Regions from separate parts of the Paenibacillus sp. MCAF9 genome, predicted to be linked through region 1. Evidence: riboswitches for the same ligand, from Rfam matches in the RefSeq annotation. Region 1 holds a riboswitch; each other region holds the start of a gene.
The links. Region 1 has a riboswitch for cobalamin ahead of AB4Z45_RS20050 (DUF4430 domain-containing protein). Riboswitches for the same ligand answer to the same signal wherever they lie in the genome.
Positions count from the first base shown of each region.

Region 1 (2,267 bases):
CGGTACCGTCTTTATTCATAATCACGGTGGGAATGGCAACTGTTTTTGTTTATCATTGGTTGGGAGAGAAGAAATCCAGATGAACTTTTTTGAGCTGACTAACGTTTCTTTTAGCTATGATAATGGGAAAAAGAGTGTATTAGAAAACTTTACGATGCAAATGCAGAAGGGTGAAGTTGTTGGAGTGCTTGGTCAAAGCGGTTGCGGGAAAAGCACGCTGCTGCGGATTATTGCCGGGCTTGAGATTCCTGCCTCGGGACGTATTGCCGCTGGCGGCAGGGTTTTAGTAGATGATCAGCAGTTTATTCAGCCTGAGCAGCGCGGCATAGGCATGGTGTTTCAGGATTATGCATTGTTTCCTCATCTGACTGTCGGTCAAAATATATTATTTGGTTTACATCGATTATCAAGAAAAGATAGATTCAAACGGCTGGATGAAATGCTGGAGCTGATACAGTTAAATGATTTCGTCAAGCGTTATCCGCATGAGCTTAGCGGAGGTCAGCAGCAGCGTGTTGCTTTTGCTCGTGCGCTTGCCCCGTCTCCCTTGATGCTGTTGATGGATGAGCCATTTAGCAGTTTGGATTCTCACTTAAAGCAAAGCATTCGGGAGGAGCTGAAGCGTTTGCTTCACAAAGCCCAAATTACGTGTATGTTCGTCACCCATGATCAAGAGGATGCAGCTGCTATTTGCGATCGAATCATTCAAATCCCATATAGACAAACCCCAGCAATCCCGATATGATTGATTAAATAATCGCATAATTGAATAGAGAAGGTGCAAACAAAAGCATGCTTTTGTTTGCTTAATAGGGAAGTCCGGTTCAATGCCGGCGCGGTCCCGCCACTGTATGTGAAGAGTGATTCTCTGCAAATGCCACTGTCCGATTCAAGGATGGGAAGGTGTGAGAATCGCGTTGACGCACGAGCCAGGAAACCTGCCTTTTTTATTTTGTTTCTCATTCTTCGGGGGTAAAGAATGTGGAGGCGTAATCGTTTTGCAGGACGCATCATATATTTTAGTTATATACGGTTGCTATTCTTACATTCGACATGCAGATCCCCTAATAGAAGGGGGTCTTTTTTTTATTGTTAAGGTTTGTGTGAATGAGACAAAAAGGAGTAGAAAACAGACGATGGCAAAGATTTGCAAGAAATGGTTACCAAGCTTAATCATCCTATGGCTGTTTATTGGTTTATTAGCTGGCTGTGCCAGTCCGGCACAAAACGTTAATTCCAATACCAATCAAGTGCAAACCAGCAACGAAGGACAAGTGGGAAAAGAAGCGGAGAAAGCCGCTGATGAGCAGCCAACGAGTACTTCAGCATCAGAAACGGCAGAGGCAACGCAGTTGCCTAGCGAAGATAAAGATCAAGCGAAGGCAACTGACAACGCTGGCGATAAGCAAGTTACGCCTTCCCCGAAGCCGAAGCAGACAAATGAGCCGAAATTGGATGATCCAAAAACGAAGCCTACTGCTTCTGCGAAACCAAACAAAACAGATGGTACGACTACGACAAAGCCCGTCACGCCTGTTGCAACGCCGAATCCTGTGCAGACGGTTACGATTTCAATTGTCGCGGACAAGGATACGGGAACGGTGCTTGCTCCAACAGTCGTAGAGTTCAAGAAGGATGATACCGTTCTTGATGTATTGAAGAAAATTACGAGAAAAAACAAAATACAAATGGAATACAGAGGTGTTAAAGGCGGTGCTTATATCGAAGGCATCGACAATATTTACGAATTCGATTTGGGCGCGAAGAGCGGCTGGATGTACCGAGTAAACGGTGAGTTTCCTAACAAGGGCGCTGGGGTTTACAAGGTTAATGAAGGCGATGTTATTGAATGGTTGTACACGACTGATCTTGGCGAGGATATAGGAGCAAAATTCGATGAATAGTGCGTTCGGTTCGGTACATCCGGTTACGAGCTTCAGTTATTATGCTGGAGTCATTACATTCGGCATGCTCTTATTTCATCCTGTTTTCTTATTGACGTCACTTGCTGCGATTACGGTTATTATTGTCATTCATGGCGAAGGGAAGCGGCTGCTTAAGCTGCTTCCTTATTATGTTCTAATGGGCGGTTTGGTTGCTGTTCTCAACCCGCTGTTTTCTCATCGCGGGCGGCATATTTTATTTTATTTTATGGATCAGCCGATCACGCTGGAAGCTATTTTATATGGTGTGACGATGATGCTCTCTTTATTGTGCATTTTATTAGCCTTTGTATCGTTTCAGCAGATTGTTACGACGGAGAAATG
Region 1 is NZ_JBFREL010000013.1:111,099-113,365, reverse strand. It holds gene AB4Z45_RS20060 (ABC transporter permease) at 1-83, shown strand, start outside; gene AB4Z45_RS20055 (ABC transporter ATP-binding protein) at 80-745, shown strand; cobalamin riboswitch at 760-960, shown strand; gene AB4Z45_RS20050 (DUF4430 domain-containing protein) at 1,137-1,904, shown strand; gene AB4Z45_RS20045 (energy-coupling factor transporter transmembrane component T) at 1,897-2,267, shown strand, end outside.

Region 2 (2,267 bases), on a different contig from region 1:
GTGATCGGGCAGCTTAATGAGCGCTCATCCGAAATCCAAGAGATGGCAGGCACGATTGCTGCTATTGCAAATCAGACGAATTTGCTCGCTCTAAACGCTGCTATAGAAGCGGCACATGCAGGAGAGTATGGCCGTGGATTTGCAGTAGTATCAAGTGAAGTGAGAAAGCTGGCTGAACAGGCTTCGGCTCATGCGGGCCATATCGAAGAAACGATTAATGAGGTGCTAGCCTTGACTGCCGATGCTGTTGGCGCGGTCACTGCAGGAGAGCAAGAAATGGAACAAGGATTACTCATCGTTCAGGAGCTGAAGGTATCTTTTGACACGATATGGAAGGAATCCCGCCTTGTAGCCTCCCAAATTGAAGACGTATCTGCTTCAACGGAGGAGATGGCAGCAGGCAGCGAGGAAGTGAGCGCTTCCGTTGAATCGATGGCGCAGGTAGCCAAGGATACTTCAACTCATGCTGCGCAATCGGCAGCAGACACTGAGCGGCAAAATCAGCTCGCAGCTGAAACGCAGCAGCTTGCTTCATCTGTAAATGAGCTTTCGGAGGAGCTTCAGCGCTCGATTAAGAGATTCAAAATTGAGTAATTTGGAGCTGAAGTAGATTTATGATGAAATACTAGTCATAGGCGCATGAAATCGAATAGGGAATCGTACAAGTTGAAAAAAAACGGTCAGAACCTTTGTCTAATCCTTTCAAATTTGATACAATTCACAAAACAAGCACTTACAATTTCATAGAATAGCTAATATGGTGCTGCCGTGAATCTATCATTCACAAGCAGCTTAATAGGGAAGTTCGGTCAAAATCCGACGCGGTCCCGCCACTGTATCGCGGAGCAGACGATCATGTTGTCCACTGTCATATCATGACGGGAAGGAGATCGTCTAAGCAATGAAGCGAAGCCAGGAGACCTGCCATAGGAGCGCTCTATATTTCTCACGAGGATGGGAGGGAGATGTTTATTCGTGCTTTTGCAATAGGTGGATTCCTATGCTTCCATGCGCACGTGTTTATCCAAACATCTTTCCACAAACGGAAAGATGTTTTTTTGTTGCCAAAAATGATTAAAGGGAGAGAAAACATTGCTTAATTTTAAGAGATTTATGAAAAAGAGTTTGCCTGCTATTTTAAGTTTTGTATTGGTGTTTACTTTATTTGCACCTCAAGTAGGTAAAGCGGCAGATCATTCTGCGAATGCTTCATTGAATGAGATGATTGATAAGACGGTTGAGTATTATAAAAACAAGAAAAAGCCGTTGACATCGTGGGTGGAAATCGTAGCGCTTTGGGGCGCGGGCGTGAATTTGAACGACGGCAACTGGCAGCTGCCAAGCTGGGAGACACAGGAGCCTACAAATCCGGTACTAAAACCGGATAATGGAGGAACTGAGCATATCCGTTACATATTCGGATTGCTTGCTATGGGCGAAGATCCTGCTCATGCGTGGGAAACAGATCGCAATCTGTATGCCGAGCTGGCATCGCAGCAAGATGCTGCTACGGGAGCAATTGGTTCAACAAACAAACATATGTGGGCAATGCTTGCACTTGATACTGGCGAAAAGCTAGGCAGCAACGTTGGGAAATGGGATGCAGCTGCTAAGAAAAAAGCAGTAGATTTTTTACTAAGCAAGCAACTGGCTGATGGTGGCTTTGCTTACTTCGGATCGAAGTCTGATCCAGATATGTCAGGGATGGGTCTGCTAGCACTTGGAAACTATCAGGACGATAGTGCTGTTCAAGCGGCAATTGAAAGAGTGAAAAATTATTTACAAACGATAAAGCTAAACCAAGAACATATTATGTTTAGCAACAATAACTCGAATAGTCTATCCACTGTAGTGACCGGAATAACGGCCATTGGCGAAGATATTTTGTCTGATGCCTGGACAGTGAATGGTAAAACGGTACTCGATTCTTTCTCTTTGTTCCAGCTTCAGGATGGATCATTTAAATACCTACTTAGTGGCGGATCTAATGGAATGGCGACTGAGCAGGCACTTGTTGCTTTACTTGATATTAAATATCAGAAAACGGTATGGCATCGTTTAGAGGAAATTAAACAACCTATTTCTGTCAATATGAGTGTTGATGGCGTTACGGGTTCTGTTTATGGCAAGCAACCGGTAAACTTCACTCAAATTAAAAGGCCAACAGTGTTGGATGCGTTTAAGACCGCTTTGGATCATGCCTCACCAGCAATTTCCTACAATATTGTAGACAGCAGTTATGGCCCTTATATTAAAGGGGTTGCAGG
Region 2 is NZ_JBFREL010000014.1:124,276-126,542, forward strand. It holds gene AB4Z45_RS20600 (methyl-accepting chemotaxis protein) at 1-594, shown strand, start outside; cobalamin riboswitch at 742-943, shown strand; gene AB4Z45_RS20605 (DUF4430 domain-containing protein) at 1,093-2,267, shown strand, end outside.
Region 2: another riboswitch for cobalamin. It lies ahead of AB4Z45_RS20605 (DUF4430 domain-containing protein); the one in region 1 lies ahead of AB4Z45_RS20050 (DUF4430 domain-containing protein).

Region 3 (2,267 bases), on a different contig from region 1:
TCTTCCGCGAATGCAAGCGCCTCACGCAGCTCTACTGGCAGATTGGTTTCGTTTTTTGCCGTTACCGGCACATGCAGCAGGCTGCATGACGATTGAATGATCGTGCGCTCAGCTGGAATGTATGCCGAAAGCTTTTGCAGCAATTCGAGCTTTTGCTTATAGTCTGAGCGCCAAATGTTGCGTCCATCTACAAGTCCGATACCAGCGAGCTTATCCTTCGGATAACCAAATTGCTCCAGCGACTTCAAGTTTTGCACTAAGCCATGAACGAAATCCAAACCGATCGCTTGTACCGGCAGAGCAACTACAGCTTCATAATGCTCAACCGCTTCAAAATACGTTTGAAGCATGATGTTAAGCGCTGGTGCTGCTTGGTTCAGCCTTGCATAAATAGATTCAACCCATTGCATCTCTTCCTCAGAAATCGAAGTAACAAGGATGGGCTCATCGATTTGCACCCATTGTACGCCTTCTTGCTCAAGCTCCTTAAGCAGCTGAGCATAAAGCGGTATAAACTGCTCAATAAGCTGCGGAAGCTGCTTGGCATCGTAGCCCTTCGACAGCTTGAGGAAGGTGTATAGACCGATAATGACAGGTTTACCTTCAATGCCAAGCTTTTCTTTGGCTTCGCGGTATGCAATCAGCGGACGGTTTTCCGTCAGTACCGGTGCAGCACCCGCAAGTTCCGGCACGATATAGTGATAGTTGGTATTAAACCATTTGGTCATCTCGCAGGCTTGTGCTTCCTGTGTCCCTCTCGCCATTGCGTAGTAGGTCTGTACGGGAACAGGACCTCCATCGTAGGAAAAACGCTCTGGCACAAGGCCAAACATCGCTGCAGTATCCAGCATTTGATCATACAACGTAAAATCATTAACAGGGATTAAAGAAATTCCTTTATCCTTTTGCAGCTTCAGGTTGTTAAGGCGAATGCTTTCAAGCGTTTGAAGGAATACCGTTTCGTCCAAATCACCTTTCCAAAAAGCTTCAAGCGCTTTTTTCCATTCCCGATTTTCGCCGATACGCGGATATCCAAGTACACTGTTTTGCAGTTTGCTCACGTTCATATTTCCTCCTAATAAATGTAATTATCATGAAATAAAAGCACAAAAAAGAGCGTCGTTACCTTAAAGAAGCAAAGGTAAAGACGCCCGGCGTTTTAATAAACAACGGTTCTGTCTTAACACCTCCCTATCTCCCGTAGGTAAAATCAGTGTCGTTCAAATAGGCAGGTCTCCTGGCTCCAGAATCATCATCGTAAGCTTGCCTTCCCAACCGGTTTAGATCAGTGGCGTTAGCGCTTAGACTCCTCTGTTACAGTGGCGGGACCGCGCCGGTTTTGCACCGGACTTCCCTTTTAAGCTCAAGCTATACCGCAAGAGCACCTATTTCCACTTATTTCAATTGTTGATCGCATTTTTTAGGATCACGAATAACTATACACGCAAAATAATAACCATACAATGGAAATCATTATAATATCAAAAAAAGACTTTCCTCCAAGCAGCCTGCGCTGCAAAAGGAAAGCCTTATTGGTTTTTTATACAATTACCTAACCAGCCAACCGCCATCAACAGCCAAGATATGGCCGTTCATATAATCAGAAGCTGAAGAGGCTAGGAACACCGCTGGTCCAATCAAATCCTGCGATGTCCCCCAGCGTCCCGCTGGTATGCGCTGCAAAATTTGAGCACTGCGAACAGGATCCTCGCGAAGCGCTTCGGTGTTGTCTGTACTCATGTAGCCTGGGGCTATCGCATTTACCTGCAAGCCTTTAGCTGCCCATTCGCTGGCAAGCGCTTTGGTAAGACCGGCAACGGCATGTTTGCTGGACGTATAGCCCGGAACATTAATTCCGCCTTGGAAGGTTAGCATCGACGCAATGTTAATAATTTTCCCTGAGCCCTGTTCAATCATATGTTTCCCAGCCAGCTGGGAAAGGAGAAATACAGAATTCAAGTTAACGTCGAGTACATCCTGCCAGTCCTCGTAGCTATGCTCTGCAGCTGGCGTCCGGCGAATGATACCCGCGTTGTTGACCAAAATATCGATGCGTCCCAGTTCTTCAACTGTACGATCAACAATTCCAGCAAGCTTCGTTCGGTCAGCAATATCGGTCTGAATTGTAATCGCTTTGCGTCCAAGCTCTCTTATCGCTGCTGCCGTTTTGTCAGCAGGCGTTTGGTTCGTGACAAGCGCGATATCCGCACCCGCTCGTGCTAATCCAAGCGCAATCGCTTCTCCAAGTCCGCGCCCTGCACCTGTGA
Region 3 is NZ_JBFREL010000004.1:298,358-300,624, reverse strand. It holds gene metE (5-methyltetrahydropteroyltriglutamate--homocysteine S-methyltransferase) at 1-1,061, opposite strand, end outside; cobalamin riboswitch at 1,211-1,404, opposite strand; gene kduD (2-dehydro-3-deoxy-D-gluconate 5-dehydrogenase KduD) at 1,549-2,267, opposite strand, start outside.
Region 3: another riboswitch for cobalamin. It lies ahead of metE (5-methyltetrahydropteroyltriglutamate--homocysteine S-methyltransferase); the one in region 1 lies ahead of AB4Z45_RS20050 (DUF4430 domain-containing protein).